Regions from separate parts of the Dietzia sp. Die43 genome, predicted to be linked through region 1. Evidence: riboswitches for the same ligand, from Rfam matches in the RefSeq annotation. Region 1 holds a riboswitch; each other region holds the start of a gene.
The links. A riboswitch is a leader RNA that binds a small molecule or an ion and turns the genes downstream of it on or off. The one in region 1 is predicted to bind cobalamin.
Positions count from the first base shown of each region.

Region 2: linked by a shared signal. The riboswitch ahead of NR111_RS17495 (magnesium chelatase subunit D family protein) and the one ahead of cobN (cobaltochelatase subunit CobN) in region 1 are both predicted to bind cobalamin.
Region 3: linked by a shared signal. The riboswitch ahead of NR111_RS05245 (ABC transporter substrate-binding protein) and the one ahead of cobN (cobaltochelatase subunit CobN) in region 1 are both predicted to bind cobalamin.

Region 1 is NZ_JALJRF010000023.1:51,311-57,818, forward strand. Features, by position in the region: gene cobF (precorrin-6A synthase (deacetylating)) at 1-777, opposite strand, end outside; gene cobN (cobaltochelatase subunit CobN) at 770-4,447, opposite strand; cobalamin riboswitch at 4,519-4,713, opposite strand; gene NR111_RS16950 (M23 family metallopeptidase) at 4,808-6,133, opposite strand; gene NR111_RS16955 (nitrite reductase) at 6,226-6,508, shown strand, end outside.
Region 2 is NZ_JALJRF010000027.1:3,807-10,314, forward strand. Features, by position in the region: gene NR111_RS17475 (ribbon-helix-helix protein, CopG family) at 84-341, shown strand; gene NR111_RS17480 (hypothetical protein) at 341-547, shown strand; gene NR111_RS17485 (cobalt-precorrin-4/precorrin-4 C(11)-methyltransferase) at 626-1,390, opposite strand; gene cbiT (precorrin-6Y C5,15-methyltransferase (decarboxylating) subunit CbiT) at 1,387-2,631, opposite strand; cobalamin riboswitch at 2,708-2,895, shown strand; gene NR111_RS17495 (magnesium chelatase subunit D family protein) at 2,917-5,151, shown strand; gene cobO (cob(I)yrinic acid a,c-diamide adenosyltransferase) at 5,151-5,765, shown strand; gene NR111_RS17505 (cobyrinate a,c-diamide synthase) at 5,759-6,508, shown strand, end outside.
Region 3 is NZ_JALJRF010000005.1:13,015-19,522, forward strand. Features, by position in the region: gene NR111_RS05230 (cytochrome P450) at 1-675, shown strand, start outside; gene NR111_RS05235 (long-chain fatty acid--CoA ligase) at 1,007-2,641, opposite strand; gene NR111_RS05240 (carboxymuconolactone decarboxylase family protein) at 2,729-3,145, opposite strand; cobalamin riboswitch at 3,302-3,446, shown strand; gene NR111_RS05245 (ABC transporter substrate-binding protein) at 3,535-4,482, shown strand; gene NR111_RS05250 (iron ABC transporter permease) at 4,479-5,507, shown strand; gene NR111_RS05255 (ABC transporter ATP-binding protein) at 5,504-6,406, shown strand; gene NR111_RS05260 (MBL fold metallo-hydrolase) at 6,406-6,508, shown strand, end outside.

The sequences.
Region 1 (6,508 bases):
CGTCCCTTCTCCGCGTCGCAGTAGATACACGTCCATCACCCAGCCGTGCTCGTCGCGCAGCCGCTCGCGGTGCGCGCGCAGGTCCGGCAGGACGTCGCCCACGCGGCCCGCGACGAGCGTCTCGCCGGCGTCGCCGAGGTTCCCGCCCCACCAGATGTGCCAGTCGGCCAGGTCATCGAGCGGCAGATCGCCGTTGAGCATCACCACCACGTTGTCGGCGCCGGCGGCCACGACCTCGCGCAGCCGGCGGCCGGTGGTCACGGTGACCGTGCCGCCGATCTCGTGCAGGACCAGACGGTGGCGCGCGGCCAGAACCTGGAGCGCGGAGATCCCGGGCACGACCTCCACCTCCAGGTCCAGCGCACCGCGCTCGGCGATCCGGTCGAGGATCCTCAGCGTGGAGTCGTAGAACGCCGGGTCGCCCCACACGGGGATCGCCACATCGCCGGGCCGGGAGGCCACGACGCGTTCCCAGGCCAGGGAGCGGGCCTCGTGCCAGTCCGTCACCACCCCGCGATACCCGGCGTCGGAGGAGGTCGACGACGACGAGCGGTCCCTCTCCGGATCGGGCACACCCACCAACTCGACGCCCGGCGCGTGGCGGGCGAGCAGCTGCGCGCGGAGATCGACCAACGGGTCGGCCGGGCCTTTGACGGCCGCGAGGGCGTAGTCGCTGGCGCGCAGGGCCCGGGCGGCCTCGACCGTGATCTGGTCGAGCCCGCCCGAGCCGATGCCCACGACCCGCACCCGCCTGCGGCCGGTGGGGAACTCAGTCACCGTGGGACTCCTCGAGATCGCCCTCCACATCGAGGTAGACCTGCCGCATCCGGTCCATGATGCCCGCATCGGGCTCGGCCCACATCCCGCGGTCGGCGGCCTCGGAGAGCCGCTCGATCATCCCGCGCAGCGCCCACGGGTTGGACCGGCGCAGGAACTCCTGGTTGGTCTCGTCCAGGACGTACTCGCGGGCGAGCGAGTCGTACATCCAGTCGTGGACCACGCCGGCGGTCGCATCGAACCCGAAGAGGTAGTCCACCGTGGCCGCCAGCTCGAACGCCCCCTTGTAGCCGTGCCGCTGCATGGCCGCGATCCACCGCGGGTTCACCACTCGCGCGCGGAACACCCGCGTGGTCTCCTCCGCCAGCGACCGGGTGCGGACGGCGTCGGGCGTGGTCGAGTCGCCCACATAGGCGCGCGGCTCGGCGCCGGTGAGGGCGCGGACGGTGGCGATCATCCCGCCGTGGTACTGGAAGTAGTCGTCCGAGTCGGCGATGTCGTGCTCGCGGGTGTCGATGTTCTTGGCCGCCACCGCAATGCGCCGGTAGTTGGTGCGCATGTCGTCGGCCGCGGGGACTCCGTCGAGGTCGCGGCCGTAGGCGTACCCGCCCCAGCGGGTGTAGACCTCGGCCAGGTCTCGGTCGTCGCGCCAGTTGCCCGCCTCGATGGTCTGCAGGATTCCCGCCCCGTACGAGCCGGGCGCGGAGCCGAAGATCCGGGTGGTGGCGCGGCGTTGATCCGAGTGCTCGGCGAGGTCGGCCCGCGTGTGGGCGGCGACGAAGTTGTGTTCGTCGGGCTCGTCCAGCTCGGCGACCATCCGCACGGCGTCGTCGAGCATCCCGATGACGTGCGGGAACGCATCGCGGAAGAAGCCGGAGATGCGCACGGTCACGTCGACGCGCGGGCGGCCCAGTTCCTCGGACGGGACCACCTCCAGGCCCGTGACCCGGCGGGAGGCCTCGTCCCACTCGGGGCGGACGCCCAGCAGGGCCAGGACCTCGGCGATGTCGTCCCCGGAGGTGCGCATGGCCGAGGTGCCCCAGATCGACAGCCCCACCGAGCTCGGGTACTCACCGGTCTCGGCGACGTGCCGGTCCAGCAGCGAGTCCGCCATGGCCTGACCGGTCTCCCACGCCAGCCGCGACGGGACGGCGCGCGGGTCCACCGTGTAGAAATTCCGGCCCGTGGGCAGCACGTTGACCAGACCCCGCAGCGGGGATCCCGAGGGCCCGGCCGGGATGAACCCGCCGTCCAGGGCGTGCATGACGGCGTCCAGCTCATCGACAGTGGCGGCCAGTCGCGGCACCACCTCGCGGGCGGCGAACTCGAGCACCTGCGCGACCTCGTCGTCGTCGCCCTCCGGCGCGCCGTCACCCGCGCCGCCGTCACCCGCCCCACCCGCGGTGAGGCCCGCGGCGGCGAGAACGTCGGGCACCGCGGCGACGTCCCACTCCCGCGCGTCCATGCCCTCGACCAGCGCCTTGGCCAGCGCCTCGACGCGGTCGACCTCCTCGGTCGGCGCGCCCTCGGCCAGCCCGAGTGCGCGGCGCAGGCCCGGAACCGCCCCGGACTCGCCGCCCCACACCTGCGAGGCCCGCAGGATCGCCAGCACCAGGTTGACGCGCGCCTCGCCCGCGGGCGCCTGGCCCAGGACGTGCAGGCCGTCGCGGATCTGGACGTCCTTGATCTCGCAGAGCCAGCCGTCGACGTGGAGCAGGAAGTCGTCGAACTCCTCGTCCCCGGGCCGTTGCTCGAGGCCCAGGTCCTCGTGCATGTGCGCGGACTGCATGAGCGTCCAGATCTGCGCGCGGATGGCCGGGAGCTTGGCCGGGTCCATCGACGCGATGTTCCCGTACTCGTCGAGCAGCTGCTCCAGGCGGGCGATGTCCCCGTACGACTCCGCGCGGGCCATCGGCGGGACCAGGTGGTCGACGATCGTCGCGTGCGCACGGCGCTTGGCCTGCGCGCCCTCGCCGGGGTCGTTGACGAGGAAGGGGTAGATCAGCGGCAGGTCGGCGATCGCCGCGTCGGTGGCACAGTCCGCCGAGAGCGCGGCGTTCTTGCCCGGCAGCCATTCGAGCGAGCCGTGTTTGCCGATGTGCACCAGCGCGTGGGCGCCGAAGCCGCGGGCGAGCCAGCGGTAGGCGGCCAGGTAGTGGTGGGACGGCGCGAGCTCCGGGTCGTGATAGATGGCGACCGGGTTCTCGCCGAACCCGCGCGGCGGCTGGATCAGCAGCACCACGTTGCCGGCCTGGATGGTGGCCAGGACGATCTCTCCGGCGTCGTTGACGAACAGCTCGCCCGGCGCGGGCCCCCACGCCTCGACCATCTCCGCGCGCAGCGCCTCGGGCAGGTCCGCGGTCCAGCGCAGATAGTCGTCGGTGGAGATCCGCACGTGGCTGTCGGTGAGCTGGGCGCTGGTGAGCCACTCCTCGTCCTGCCCGCCCGCGGCGATGAGCGCGTGGATCAGGGCGTCGCCGGCGGCGGTGTCGTCGGCGTAGTCCCCGGCTGTGTCCAGGAACCGGGCGATGGGGCCGTCGTCCGGGCCCAGGTCGTAACCCTCGTCGCGCATCCGGCGCAGCAGGCGGATGGTCGAGACCGGGGTGTCCAGACCGACGGCGTTGCCGATGCGGGAGTGCTTGGTCGGATAGGCCGACAGGACCAGCGCGACCTTGCGGTCGGCGGGCGCCACATGGCGCAGCCGCGCGTGGGCCACGGCGATCCCGGCGACACGCGCGCACCGCTCGGGATCGGCCACGTAGCGGGGCAGTCCGTCGGCGTCGATCTCCTTGAACGAGAACGGCGCAGTGATGATCCGGCCGTCGAACTCGGGGATCGCGATCTGGTTGGCGGAGTCCAGCGGGTTGACGCCGTCGTCGGAGGCCGCCCAGTCCTCGCGGCTCCACGTCAGGCACAGGCCCTGCAATACGGGAATGTCGAGCGCGGCGATGCGCTCGACGTCCCACGTCTCGTCCTCGCCGCCCGCGCTCACCGTGCCGGGAGTGGTGCCGCCGGCGGCGAGAACCGTCACGACCAGCGCATCGAGAGTGCCAAGGGCGTCGAACAACTCGTCGGGGGCCGAGCGCAGGGAGCCGGCGAAGACCGGCACTCCCACCGCGCCAGCGGCGTCGATCGCGTCGGCCAGCGCGTGGGCGAACCCGGAGTTCCCGCTCACCTCGTGGGCGCGGTAGTAGAGCACGCCCACGCGGGGCAGGCCGGGGGCTTCCGTCGTGTCCGGCCGCGGCGGCATACCCCACACCGGCACGTTCTCCGGCGGCTCGAACCCGGCGCCGGTGAGCAGCACGGTGTCGGCCAGGAACGCGTGCAGCTGCGCGAGGTTGCCCGGGCCGCCCTCGGCGAGATAGCGGTGCGCCTCGGCCGCGATGCCGATCGGGACCGTGGACAGCTCCATCAGGTCGGCGTCGGGGGTCTGCTCCCCACCCAGGACCACTACCGGGACGCCCGCGCCGAGCACGGCGGCGAACCCGGCCTCCCAGGATCGTCGGGAGCCGAGAATGCGGACCACCACCAGGTCGGCGCCGTCGAGCAGTGCGGGCAGATTCGCCTCGACGTCGAGTCGAGACGGGTTGCCGAGCGCCCATGCGGCGCCGGAGGCCCGGGCGCTGAGCAGGTCCGTGTCGGAGGTGGACAACAGGGTGATGCGGGGCACGTCTGAGCGTGCCGAGGCGTCGTCAGGGGACGCCGAACGCCGGTCGGGGCGCATGTTCTTCTCCAAACCCTCGTGGAACATGTCGCCGTGGCCGGTCTCCTGGCTTTCGCATCGACGCCGTGCGACCGACCTTCCCGGACCCGTGGATCCAGTGGTCTCCGACCCGTGAGGGACGGACGAGGGCCGCGTGACTCCGCGACTACAGTGGCGAGGGCCGCGCCGGCTTTTCCTCCGGCTTCCCGAACACCACGGCACCGGCGAGCCTATCCGGCGCACCTCGCCCGTGGCCGCCCGGCTGCCGCGCGAGGGTCAGGAGCGCCCCGACCGGCTGCCGCGCGTCAGCCGGGGCCACCGCCCCAATCAGGGGAAGTCCACCACCGCGAGGTTGAGCGGCAGCTCGTTCATCCGCGGTTCCGGCGAGAGGGTCGCCTCGTCCACGAAGACGCCGGACAGGTAGTCGTCGGCGTCGGCGATGCGCTGGGGCGGGACCTGACCCGCGTAGTCGAACCCCTTCAGCTCGTACGGCAGCGAGTCGGCCTCCAGCAGGCTCGGCCCGTCCATGAGCTGGAAGTGCAGGTGCGAGGCGTTGGCGTTGCCGGTGTTCCCGAGCTTGCCCAGCACCTGGCCCTCGGTCACCGTGTCGCCGGGTTTCACCGTGACCGAGCCGGAGATCATGTGTGCGTACATCGCGTACACGCCGTCACCGAGGTCGAGCACCACGTGGTTGCCGTCCACGTTCTCGACGGTGAGCTTGGAGGCCAGTTCCGGGTTGCTCGCGGGCAGGACCCCCGGCGCGTTGGCGTCCATCCCGTCGAGGACCGAGACGACGGTGGCGTCGGCGACGGCGAGGATCTCGGCGCCGTAGTCCACGTAGCTCTCGTTGTGGTTTCTGTCGCCGGTATAGAACTCGCCCTGGTCGTTGGTGCGCTTCCAGTCGATCGCGAAGCGCTGGCTGTTGTTGAGCTTGCCGTTGACCGACATCACCGAGCTGCGGTGCGGGAACCCCGGTTCGCAACACCCGTTGAGGGCCACCCAGTTCTCGCCCCGCACGGGCGGAGCGATGATCGGCACGGTGCGGGTGGAGAAGACGACCGGTGTCGTGAGGTAGTCGATGGGCCCGGGTTCGCCGAACGCCGGCGAGGCGGCACCGGTCCCGTAGAGGTGGTGCAGCACCGCGTCCGGGGCCTGGTCGAGCGAGTCGAGGGTGAAGTCGATGAACACGACCCGGCTCTCCTGCGGCGGGATCTGCGCGGTGTCGACGTACCCGGCGGGCAGGTCGCGCAGCCGGTTGCAGTCACCGAAGACGCAGTCCGGATCCACGAGAGCGGCGGCGGAGAAGCTGGCGATGACCTTGGTGGGGTCGGTGCCGTCCACCACGTCGATCTTGTCCACGCTCGCCGGCACCCTGGTGGCGTTGGTGAGCTGCAGGTCGTAGGCCACGTGGTACTTGCCGTCGGTGCCCTTGAACGGCAGCGGCGGGTTGCCGATGGGAATAATCGTCAGCGCGGTGAACGCGTCCGGGACGGTCACCCCGGCGACGGACCCGGCGGCCGGTGATGCCGTGGTAGTGGCGGCCGCTTCGGCGGCGGCGGGTTCGGTGGCGGCGTCCGACGAGCACCCGGCCGCGACCAGTGCGACTGCGGTGAGGGCGGAGGCGAGAAGGGTGGGTACGCGGCGAGGTATCACGGTGGAGCTCCGTTTCTTCAGTTGTGAAGAAAAAACTTACCATCTGCCGTCTGGGAAAAGTGCACCGGCGACGGGCTGCCACAATGGCCCCCGTGAGCATCAGCGAACCCACCCGCCGGACCCGTGGCGACCTGTGCCCGGGCGTCCTGCGGCCGTGGCCGGCTTCCGACGGCGCCCTGGTCCGTTTGCGCGTGCCGGGCGGCCGCGTGTCACCGGCGGCACTGGCCGGCCTGCACGGGGTCGCCGTGAGATATGGCGACGACGACAACGTGCACGTGACCACGCGCGCGAACCTGCAACTGCGGGCTCTGCCGATCGGTCCGGACGGGCAGCTGCCCGGCGAGGTGGTGGCGGCGATCGCGGAGACGGGCCTGC
Region 2 (6,508 bases), on a different contig from region 1:
GTACTCGTCCTGCTGGGGTGTACCCCAACGGCGCACAGGTCAGGCGCTACCCTCACCCCCTAATTCGTAATACGATTGTCGGCATGGCAAGGAAGATTCAGGGCCACCAAGTATCCGACGAACAGATCGATCAATGGGTCGACGAAGCCGAGGCTGGCTACGACCCCCAGTGGCTAAGCAAGCGCATGGGGCGGCCGGCGAGGGCTGATCAGGCCGCTAGAGTCGTACCGGTACGACTGACCGATGCCGAACTCCGCGCCGTCATGGCACGCGCCGAGCGCGAACATCTCAACCGATCCGAAGCGATCCGTCAGGCTCTGGCCCAATGGGCCGCCGCCTAGTGATCATCCGCAGATCCGCATACAAACACGGCATCGTCGACGACGACATTCGGACAGCGTTCGACACTCCCTTGTTGTCTGGACCGCTCGGCTTCGATTCCCAAGCCCGTGTCCTGGAGCTTGTCACCCTGCATTACGACGACGGCACCACTGAGGTCATCCACGCCATGAAGGCCAGACGCACTTACCTGGACCTGCTCGACTGAATCGTCCCGGCACGGCGCGCTACGCTTGGCTCCGCGGCCAGCCCGAGGGCATTATACGTGGTCCGCTACCTTGCCCGATCAGTTCAGGCCCTGGCGCTTCGACTCCCGCTCCGGGCTTGACGCGTACAGCCACGACTCCGCCTCGCCCGGCCGGACCAGCGCCCGCCCCACTAGGATGACCGCTGCCTGGCGCAGGCCGGCGGACTCGACCGCGTCCGCGATGTCGGCGAGCGTGCCGCGCAGCTCCACGCGGTGCGGGCGGCTCGCGCTGGCCACCACCGCCACCGGGCAGTCGGCACCGTGCGTGGGCACCAGACGCTCGGCCAGCTCACGGATCCGAGTGATCGCCAGGTGCAACACAAGCGTCGCGCCGGTGGCGGCGAAATTCTCCAACGACTCAGTCGACGGCATCGCCGTCGACCGCGCCTGAACGCGGGTGAGCACCACCGACTGCACAACCTCGGGAACCGTGAGCTCCACACCCAGCTCGGCGGCGGCCGCGGCATAGGCCGGAACACCAGGAACCACGTCCCACGGCACGCTGGCCGCGTCGAGGCGGCGAGTCTGCTCGGCGAGAGCCGAGTACAGCGACGGGTCACCCGAACACAGCCGGACCACCTCGAGCCCATCGGCGTGAGCGGCGACGATCTCGCCGATGATCCCGTCCAGGTCCAGATGCTGGGTGTCCACCAGCCGGGCCGCGGGTCGGCAGTGGTCGAGCACACCGTCGTCGAGATACGTCCCCGCGTACAGGCAGACGTCGGCGGCGGCAAGCGCCGCAGCCGCGCGCAGCGTCAGCAGGTCGGCGGCGCCGGGGCCGGCTCCCACGAAGTGAACGGTCACGAGCTCTCCCCTGTTTCCGAAGTATCAGCCGCAGCGACGAAGGGCTTCACGGCCGCCCACTGCACCACCGCACGGGCGGGGGCCCAGCCGGTGAACCGGCCGATCGAGTCCGCGTGCTCGACCTGGATCCTGGTCAGCTCCCCGCCGAATACGGCGCGGGTGTCGATGAGCGCGCGTTCGGTCTCCAGCGTCACCGCGTGCGCGACCAGCCGGCCGCCCGGGCGAAGTGCGTCCCAGCACTGTCGCAGCAGGCCAGGGGCAGTACCGCCCCCACCGATGAACACCGCGTCCGGCCGCGGCAGACCGTCCAGAGCCTGGGGCGCCCGTCCGTGGACGACCTCCAACGAGGGCACCCCGAGGGCGGCCGCGTTGCGCCTGATCCGGGCCGCCCGCTCGGAGTTCGCCTCCACCGCGGTCGCCCGACACGACGGGTGCGCGCGCATCCACTCGATGCCCACCGACCCGGCGCCAGCACCCACGTCCCACAAGTGCTCACCGGGGGCCGGCGCGAGCCGGGAGAGGGCAGAGGCTCGCAGGTCGCGGCGGGTGAGCTGGCCGTCGTTCTGGAAGTCGTCGTCGGGCAATCCCGGCGCCAGCCCGAGCGGCCGGGCGGACGCGTCGGCCACGCACTCGATGGCCAACACGTGTAGGGCGGGGGCCTCGTGATCGACAGCCCAGTCGCGCGCCGGGCAGCTGAAGCGCGCTTCCGACGGGCCCCCGAGATCGGACAGAACGGTCATCGCGCTCCCCCCGAAGCCGGCGCCGTCAAGTAGCGCTGCGACCTCTCCCGGCGTGTGCCGGTCCGCCGAGAGCACCAGCAGACGTCGCCCCGGTGCCAGTTCACGACCGAGCGCGCGGTGGTCGCGCAGCACCGCCACGGACTCGGCCGGCCACCGCATCCGGGCGCGGGCCAGAGCGACCGAGGACACCGCCGGGAGCACCTCGACCGCGTCCGCGCCGAGCAGGTCGATCAGGGTGGTGCCGATCCCGGCGACCAGCGGATCGCCCGAGGCCAGGGCTACGGTCGATCGCCCGCGGAACTGCGCGAGCAGCTCCGGCAACCCATCCCGCAGCGGCCGCGGCCACGGCACTCGTTCGGCCGTCACATCGCCCGGAACCATCGCCAGATGACGCTCCCCGCCGAGCACCACATCGGCGCCCAGGACGGCGCGACGGCGGGCCTCGTCGAGCCCCGCCCACCCGTCGCCGCCGATGCCGACGACCACCACCCGTGCATTCATGACGCGGAACCCTACCGCGACACCTGAGGCGCCCCGGGACAGGCCGTTGGGCTAGCCTGAAGCACCACACAACCGAACAGACCCCACAGCACGAGGTGCCCCACGACCCGCCCCAGGCGGAGCGGAGGGGAGAATCAGGGAAGCCGGTGAGAATCCGGCACAGGGCCCGCTACGGTAACCCGGCCTCTCAGGCGATCGCGCCCCGCGCGCACGTCCGAGATGGGCCGGGAAGTCCGGAGACCGGCCTCGCGCTGACCAGCCTGGCAGACGAGAGCGGGAGCCCCCATGCCACTGCACTACCCCTTCAGCGCTGTCGTCGGTTCCGACGACATGGCGCTGGCCCTGACCCTGACCGCGGTGTCCCCGGCGGTCGGCGGCGTGTTGATCCGCGGCGAGAAGGGCACGGCCAAGTCCACGATGGTCCGCGCCCTCGCCGGGATCCTGCCGGAGGTCGAGGTCGTCACCGGCGACCGCTTCTCCTCCGCACCCGACGACCGCGGCTCCGAGACCCCGGACGGGCGTATCCCGCACGACGCGCCCACCGAGCGGCGGCCGGTCCGCCTGGTCGAGCTGCCCATCGGGGTCTCCGAGGACCGCATCACCGGATCACTACACCTGGAGAGTGCGCTCACCGACGGGGTGACCGTGTTCCAACCGGGCCTACTCGCCCGCGCACACCGCGGACTGCTCTACGTGGACGAGGTCAACCTGCTCCACGACCACGTGGTGGACCTGCTGCTCGACGCCGCCGCGATGGGCAGGGTAACCGTGGAGCGCGACGGCATCTCGGTGGAGCACGCCGCGCGCTTCGTGCTGATCGGCACCATGAACCCCGAGGAGGGCGAGCTCCGGCCCCAGTTGCTGGACCGCTTCGGCCTCACCGTGGAGGTGGCCGCGCCCCGGGACCCGGAGCTGCGCGCCGAGGTGGTGCGCCGCCGGATCGCGTTCGAGGCCGACCCGGCGGGATTCGTCGCCGACCACGCCGCCGACGAGGCCGCCGTGCGCGAACGGATCGCCGCCGCGCGGCGCGTGCTCGACCGGGTGAGACTGACCCCCTGGGCGCTGACCACCATCGCCCGGGTGTGCGCGGGCTTCGACGTGGACGGCATGCGCGCCGACATCGTCACCGCCCGCACCGCCGCCGCCCACGCCGCATGGCAGGGCCGGACCCGGATCACCCGCGAGGACATCCGCGTCGCCGCGCGCATGGCACTGCCCCACCGCCGCCGTCGTGCCCCGTTCGATGCGCCGGGCCTCGACGAGGACCTGTTGGAACGGCTCCTGGGCGACGACGACGAGCCCGATCCCGACCCCCGGGACGAGACCGCGCCGGCCGACGACGCCGAACAGTCGGAGTCCGCAGACGAGTCCGCGTCGGCAGACACCCCGGACGCCGAGTCGACCCCGGCGCGGGCCTCGGCCGAGCACGCCGGGCACGAGCACTCGCCCGAGCAGACCGAGCAGAACGAGGACAGCCCCGGCGCTGGCGACGACTCCGGCACCGAGGGCCCGGACCAGGCGGACGGCCAATCGGACGACGACGCCGACGGCCGAGCCGACGAGCAGCCCGGCGGACACGCCGCGGAGGACACCCCCGGCGACGCCTCGCGGTCCGACGCTCCCGGGCCCACCCCGCCCGAGCCAGGCACGGTCACCGCGGCCGCAGCGCCGTACCGCACCCGCCTGCTCGCCGTCGCCGGCACCGGCCAGGGCGCTGCCGGCCGCCGATCGAGGGCCCTCACCACCAGCGGCCGCCGCATCGGCGCGGGCGCGTTCACCGGGTCCGACCTGCACCTGCCCGCCACGATCCGGTCCGCCGCGCCGCAGCAATCCGCCCGGGGTCGCGGAGCCGGTCCAGACGGCGGCCGACTCCGGCTGGCTGCCGAGGACCTGCGCTCGCCCGTCCGCGAGGGCCGCGAGTCCAACCTGGTTCTGTTCTGCGTGGACGCCTCCGGCTCCATGGCCGCTCGCACCCGGATGGAGCAGGTCAAGACCGCGATCCTCTCCCTGCTTCTGGACGCCTACCGCCGCCGCGACAAGGTGGGACTGGTGACCTTCCGCGGGTCCGCGGCCCACGTGGCCCTGCCGCCCACGTCGTCGGTCGACATCGCGGCCACCCGCCTCGCGGAACTCCCGGCGGGCGGCCGGACCCCACTGGCGGAGGGACTGCTCACCGCCGCCGAAGTCCTGCGCATCGAAGGCGTCCGCGATCCGCGGCGGCGGGCCCTCCTCGTCGTCGTCACCGACGGCCGCGCCACCCACGGCCCGGACGCCCTCGCCAGGTCCCGCACCGCGGCGACCGGGCTGGCCTCCCTCGGCGTGGCGTCGGTGGTCGTGGACTGCGAGACCGGCCGCTTCCGGATGGGCCTGGCCTCCGAGCTCGCCGGGCACCTGGGCGCTGAGCACGTGCCGTTGGGCGAGGTCACCGCCGAGGGACTCACCGACGCGGTCGGCGTTCACACAGCCCGCGCGCGCACCGCCCGCCCGCACGCCGCCGGCCCCCGGAACGAGGTGGCCTGATGCCCAAGGGACAGCCGGAGATCGTGCCCGACGACGGGCTCAGCACCCGGCAACGCCGCAACCGGCCGCTGGTCATGGTCCACACCGGGCCCGGCAAGGGGAAGTCCACCGCCGCGTTCGGCCTGGCAATGCGCGCGTGGAACCAGGGCTGGGACATCGGGGTGTTCCAGTTCGTCAAGTCCGCCAAGTGGCGCATCGGCGAGCAGACCGTCATGGAACGCCTCGCCCGCCTGCACGACGAGACCGGCGAGGGCGGGCCCGTCGAGTGGCACAAGATGGGCTCGGGGTGGTCGTGGTCGCGCAAGGACGGCACCGAGGACGACCACGCCGCCGACGCCGCCGAAGGCTGGGCCGAGATCAAGCGCCGACTGGCCGACGAGCGGCACGACCTTTATCTGCTCGACGAGTTCACCTATCCCATGAAGTGGGGCTGGGTGGACGTCGACGACGTGGTCGCCACCCTCGCCAGCCGCCCCGGACGGCAGCACGTGGTGATCACCGGCCGGGACGCCGACCCCCGGCTGCTCGAGGTCGCCGACCTGGTCACCGAGATGACCAAGGTCAAGCACCCGATGGACGCCGGGCAGAAGGGTCAGCGGGGCATCGAATGGTGACCGACCTCCCGCGGATCGTGGTGGCCGCGCCGGCGTCGGGGCACGGCAAGACCACCGTCGCGACCGGCCTCATGGCGGCGCTACGCCGCACCGGGCTGGAGGTCTCGGGGCACAAGGTTGGCCCCGACTACATCGACCCCGGGTACCACGCTCTGGCCACCGGGCGGCCGGGCCGCAACCTCGACCCGCACCTGGTGGGCGAGGAGCGGATCGTGCCGCTGCTGCTGCACGGCGCCGGCGCGGGTGGGGGCGCGGGCGGGGCCGGGATCGATGCGGGGCGGCCCGCCGACGTCGCGGTGATCGAGGGCGTCATGGGCCTGTACGACGGGCACATCGGCGGCGACGGGTTCGCCTCCACCGCTCACGTCGCCGCGCTCACCGGGACCCCCGTCGTGCTGGTCGTGGACATCTCCCACGCCTCGCGCAGCATCGCCGCGGTGGTGCTGGGGATGGCCTCCTTCGACCCGGCTGTGCGGATCGCCGGGGTGGTGCTCAACAAGGCCGGCTCGGTCCGCCACTCCGACGAGGTCCGACGCGCGCTGGCGCCCCTCAGCATCCCGGTGCTGGGTGTCCTCCAGCGCGACGACGACGTCACCGCCCCCTCCCGCCATCTCGGCCTGGTCCCCGCCGCCGAACGCCCGGAGGCCGCGCGCTCGCTCGACCACCTGGCCGGGAAGGTGGCCGCGTCGATCGACCTCGAGGCGGTCATGCGCATCGCGCGTGAGGCGCCGCCGCTGGCGGGC
Region 3 (6,508 bases), on a different contig from region 1:
GACCTGTTCTCCGCCCTGTGCCAGGTGGCGGACGCCTCCGGCGGGATCGACGACGACGACATCGTCAACCAGATGATCTTCCTGCTCATGGCCGCGCACGACACCACCACCAGCACGGTGACGTCGATGGTCTACGAGCTCGGCCGCGACGTCCAGTGGCAGGAGCGGCTCCGCCGACAGTGCCAGGACCTGGGTCCGAACCCCACCATGGCCGAGCTGGAGGAGCTGCCCGATCTGGGGTTGGTGATGAAGGAGTCGCTGCGCCTGCACCCGCCGGTGCCGGTGATGGCACGCAAGACGGTCAAGGACACCGAGATCCTGGGCGTGGAGATCCCGGCCGGCCGACTCACCTCGATCATGCCGCTGTACTCGCACCACATGCCCGAGTACTGGACGGACCCGGAGATCTTCGACCCCGAACGCTTCTCCGACGAGCGGCGGGAGGACAAGTCGCACCGCTTCGCGTGGGAGCCGTTCGGCGGCGGGGTGCACAAGTGCCTCGGCATGATCTTCGCCAACCTCGAGTCGAAGCTGGTGCTCAGTGCACTGCTACGCCACTTCGAGTGGTCGGTCCCGCTGGACTACGTGCCGCCCATGAAGAACGACTCGCTGCCCTACCCCGCGGACGGACTGCCCGTCTCGCTGCGGCCGCTGGCCCGCGTCGCCGCGAACTGACCCCGCCGCCCGCCCGGCCTCCGCCGTCCAGAGGATTTCGCCTGTATCGCCCGAGTGGGTCTGAGCGAAATCCTCTGCTCGGCGATGATGCCGCGGCGGCGGGGGGGGCGGGACGGCCAGCGTGTCGGCCGGCGGGACGGCCAGCGTGGCGGCGGCCAGCGTGGCGGCGGCCAGCGTGGCGGCGGCCAGCGTGGCGGCCGGCGTGGCGGCCGGCGGGACGGTTGGCACCGAGCAGCCAGTAGCGCAGAAGCAGGGCCCGGGGGCGGTCATACCGCAATCCCGGGCCCTCCGCTGGCCGACGACGCGTTCCCGCGTTCGACCTTCCGCCTGCCTAGTTCTCCAGGGCGTTCACCACGGTGAGTTCGCCGTCGGAATGCGAGACGCGGATGCGCTTCTTGTCGAGCTTGCCGACGGAGGTCTTGGGGATCTCGTGGACGAACGCGAACTTCTCGGGCACCTGCCACTTGGCCATCCGTTCGGCCAGGTGATCGCGCAGCTCCTCGACGCTCGGGTCGGGCACACCGTCCTTGACGACGATGGTGGCCAGCGGCCGCTCGTCCCACTTGGGGTCGGGGACACCGATCACGGCGGCCTCCGCCACGGACGGGTGCTCGAGGAGGTAGTTCTCCACCTCGACGGACGAGATCCACTCGCCACCGGACTTGATGATGTCCTTCGCGCGGTCGGTGAGCTGCAGGAACGCCTCGGGCTTGATATACCCCACGTCGCCGGTGCGCAGCCAGCCGTCGTCGAAGGAGTCCGAGGCGTCCACCTTGTAGTAACTGCCGGTGATCCACGGGCCGCGGACCTCCAGCTCGCCGACGGACTCGCCGTCCCATGGCAGGGCCTGGCCGGAATCGTCGACGATACGGGCCTTCACGCCGGCGATGAGTCGGCCCTGCGTCATGCGGAGCTCGAACTGCTTCTCCTCCGGCAGGGATGCCTTCGGGCGGGACAGGGTGCCGATGGGCGAGGTCTCGGTCATGCCCCACGCGTGGACGATGTTGATCCCGTATTTGTCCCGGAACTTGCGGATCAGCTCCGGCGGGCACGAGCTGCCGCCCACGACGACCGCACGGAAGCTCGACATGTCGATGGGGTGGTCCACGCTGTACGCGTCCACTGCCTGCCAGATCGTGGGGACGGCGGCGGCCAGCGTCGGACGCTCGGAGGCGATCATCGCGGCCAGCGGCTCGGGCTGTAGGAAACGCTCCGGCATGAGCAGCGAGGCGCCCACCATGAACGCGGCGTACGGCAGGCCCCACGACATGGCGTGGAACATCGGCACGATCGCCAGCACGTTGTCGTCGAGCGAGATGTCCATGCCGTCGGACATGCACACCTGCATCGAGTGGAGGTAGATCGACCGGTGCGAGTAGACGACGCCCTTCGGGTCGCCGGTGGTGCCCGAGGTGTAGGCCATCGCGGCGCCGGAGTTCTCGTCGACCTCCGGCCAATCGAACTCGGTGGGCTGGGCGGCGAGGAGCGCGTCGTAGTCGTGCACCTGGATGCCCTCGGGAGCCTCGAGGTTCGCGGCGCCCCCACCGGTGACGATGACGTGCTCGACCGTCGAGAACCGGGGCAGGAGCGGCTGCAGGAGCGGGACGAGGCTCGGGTCGACGATCACGACCTTGTCCTCTGCGTGGTTGGCCACGAACTCGAGCTGGTCCGGGAACAGCCGGATGTTCAGCGGATGCAGCACGGCGCCCATGGACGGGATCGCGAGGTAGGCCTCCAAGTGCTCGGAGTTGTTCCACTGGAATGTGGCGACCCGCTGGTCACCGTCGACCCCCAGGGAACGCAGCGCGTTGGCCAGCTGCGCGGCGTGCTTGCCCAGATCGCCGTAGGTGATCTTCCGTGGTCCCTGATCGGTCCAGGTGGTGACGACCGCATCGGAGTGGACGGTCGCACCGAACTGCAGGATCGTGCTGATGTTCAACTGCTCCGGCATCATCGTGCTCTTCATGAGGGGCTCCTTGATCGAGGGGTGGCGTCTGTCACTCTCGTGTCGAGACTACCTGCCGTCGACGACGTTCCTGGTTCGTATGGTCGACTACCCGTCGAGGTCGTCGAAGACGGTCTGGACCGTCCTCATCGCCGAGAGCGCCGCCGGCGCGCCGCAGTACCCCGAGGCGTGGATGACCGCCTCGGTTATCTCCTCGCGGGTCAACCCGTTGGTCAACCCGCCGCGCACGTGCCCCGCCAGCTCGGCGTCCGCGCGCAGTGCCACGAGCATCCCGATGTTGAGCAGGCTGCGGTCCCGGCGGCCCAGCCCGGGCCGGTTCCAGATGTTGCCCCACACGTTCTCGGTGACCACGTGCTGGATCGCCTCCGACTCCGTCCCGACAGCCCGGTCCATCGCCCGGTCGACGAAGTCGTCGCTCATCACCTCGCGCCTGGTCGCGAAACCCTGCTCGCGCAGATCCGCGGCCGAAGGCCCCTCGCCTGCAGAACTCGTCGTCGTCGTCATCTCCACGGTCCTCTCCCACTGCCGACAGGTATCGCGATCCATCCTCCCCGACCGTCGTCACCAGCTCCGCGTGACCTCGCCCCGCCCCGGCCAGGCGCGGGGACGGCTCGGACAGGGGCGGCGGCGGAGGCACGCAGATGGGCGGACGCGGCGGCGGGTGGGATACCCTCGACGGGTCCGGCCACCAGCGTCGGACCCCGCGGCAACTCGGCGGAAGTCGGTGCGAATCCGACGCTGTCCCGCAACTGTGATCCCGTCTCAGGACGGGCGAGCCAGGTCGGCCGGTTCCGCGGCAGCCGTACGTACTGACCTCGGACGAAGGACGGTCGCGTGCAGCGGCCCCGGCCGCGGCCCGAGCTGTTTTCGTCCTCCGAATCACGGAGGATGCCATGCACCATCCACGAGCCCGCCGGGCAGGAGCCCGCTCGCTGCTGCTCGCCCCCCTGGCCGCCCTGGCTCTGGTCGCCACCGCGTGCAGCGGCACCGGCGGCGACGACCCGGCCCCGGCCGACCAGACCTCCGCCGCGGCCGACGAGCCGCAGGCGATCGTCTCGCTGGCCCCCACCACCACCGAGATGCTCTACGCCGTCGGCGCCGGGGACAGCGTCGTGGCGGTCGACGAGCGGTCCGACTTCCCCTCCGACGCCCCGGTCACCGACCTGTCCGGGTACACGCCCAACCTCGAGGCGATCCTGGGGTACGCGCCGGACCTCGTCGTGCTCACCGACGACACCGGGGACATCGTGGCGGGCCTCGAACGCTCCGGCGTCGAGGTGCTGCAGCTGCCCGCCGCGCAGACCCTCGACGACACCTACGCCCAGCTCGAGCAGGTCGGGGCGGCCACCGGGCACATCGGCGAGGCCGCCGAACTCGTGTCGCGGATGCGTGGCGAGATCGACGAGATCGTCGCCTCGGTGCCGGAGCGCGAGACGCCGCTGACGTACTTCCACGAGCTCGACGACACCTATTACACCGTCACCGACGACACCTACGTCGGCGAGATCTACTCCCTGCTGGGCCTGACCTCGATCGCCACCGGCGACGATCCCTACCCGCAGCTGTCCGAGGAACTCATCCTCGAGGCCGACCCGGACCTGGTGTTCCTCGCCGACGGCCAGTGCTGCGGCGTCACCCCCGAGGTCGTGGCCGAGCGGCCGGGCTGGGACGGACTCACCGCCGTGCGCGAGGGGCGCGTCCACGTGGTCGACGAGGACCTGTCCAGCCGGTGGGGCCCGCGGGTGGTCGACTTCATGCGCGAGGTCGCCGAGATCGTCACCGCGGTGCCCGATGCCGCGCCGGAGACCGCGGGGAGCCCCGCGAACCAGCCCGCCTCGTGACCCGCCCGTCGCCCCGCCACGCCCTCGTGCTGGGCGGGGCGACGCTGTTGCTGGCCGCGGCGGTCCTGCTCGGCACCCTCATCGGCCCGGCCGGCCTCACCCCGGGCGGCGTGGTGCTCGAGCTGGTGGGCCGGCTGCCGCTGGTCGACATCGACTCCGGGTTCACCGAGCGTCAGCAGGTAATCCTGTGGGAGATCCGCATCCCGCGCGTGGTGCTGGGCGCGATCGTCGGCGCGATGCTGGCGATCGCCGGGGCCACCTACCAGGGCGTGTTCCGCAACCCGCTCGCCGACCCGTACCTGCTGGGGGTGTCCAGCGGGGCGGGGCTGGGTGCCACCCTGGCGATCGTCGTGGGCGGCGCGATGGGCTCGGCGATGGTGCCGCCCGCCGCGTTCGCCGGCGGCATGATCGCGGTGCTGGCCACCTACACGCTGGGCCGCAGTGTCGGCGGCGGACGCAGCGAGGTCGTCATCATCCTCGCCGGCGTCGCGGTGGCGGCGTTCGCCAGCGCCATCCAGACGTTCTTCATGCAGCGCCACGACGAGACCCTGCGGCAGGTGTACTCGTGGATGCTCGGCCGGCTCACGACAAGCGGCTGGACCGACGTGCAGACCGTGCTGCCGTACGTGCTCGTGGCGGTGGCCGTGATCGCCCTGTTCCGGCGCACCCTCGACGTGATGGCGGTCGGGGACGCCGAGGCCGCCACGCTGGGTATCGCCCCGGCGCGGGTGCGCCTGGTCCTCATCAGCGTGGCCACCCTCGGGACGGCGGCGGTGGTGTCCGTGTCGGGTCTGATCGGGTTCGTGGGCATCGTCATCCCGCACGCCGTGCGGATGCTCATCGGGCCCGGGCACCGGCTGCTGCTGCCGGTGTCGCTGCTGGTCGGCGCGGCCTTCCTCATCCTCGCCGACGTCGTCGCCCGCACCGCGATGAGCCCGGCCGAGCTGCCCATCGGCGTGGTCACCGCCGCGATCGGCGCCCCGTTCTTCCTCATCGTCCTGCGCCGCAGCCGGGGGCACATATGACCACCACGCCACCCACGCCACCCGCGTCAGCCGCGGCGGCCGCGGCGGCCGCGCCAGTCGCACTGGCCTGCCGCGACCTGCACGTCACCCGGGACCGCACGGCCATCCTCCACGGCATCGACCTCGCCGTGGACGCCGGATCGTGGGTATCCCTGGTGGGCCCCAACGGCTCCGGCAAGACGACCCTGCTGTTCGCGCTCGCCGGGCTCATCCCCGCCGCCGGTCACATCGAGGTCGACGGACTGACCCCGCGCCGCGCGGGTCGCCGCACGGTGGCACGGACCGTAGCGATGATGCCGCAGCGCCCGGTCGTCCCCGAGGGGGTCACCGCGCGCGAGCTCATCGGACTCGGCCGCACCCCGCACATCGGCCGGTTCGGCACCGAGACCGCCGACGACCACGAGGTCGTCGACCGCGTCATCGACCGCCTGGACCTGCACGACCTGGCCTCGCGCAACGCCACGACGCTGTCCGGCGGCGAACTGCAGCGGGTGGTGTTGGGCCGCTCGCTGGCGCAGGAACCGCGGGTCCTGCTGCTCGACGAGCCCACGAGCGCACTGGACATCGGCCACCAGCAGCAGGTGCTCGACCTGGTGGACTCCATGCGCCGCGAGACCGGCCTGACCGTCGTGGCGGCGATGCACGACCTCACCTCGGCCGCCCACTACGGGCAGCGGCTGGTGTTGCTCGACCGGGGCCGTGTGGTGGCCGACGGCCGGCCCGAGGAGGTCCTCACCGTCGAGCGGGTGGCGCAGGTCTACGACGCGCGGGTGGAGGTCCTCGACCGCCGCGACGGCCGCGCCGTGTTGCCGCTGCGTGAGGCGGGGCCGGACCGCGCGCCCGGGTCGGCGCCGGGGCCGGGGTGGGCGCCCGGCGCGGCGCCGGAGGCGGGCGTCTGATGGAGGTCGTCCTGCTGGGGACCGGCGCCGCGGACGGCTGGCCCAACCCGTTCTGCCGGTGTCCGTCGTGCGACGAGGCACGCCGGCTCGGCGTGGTGCGAG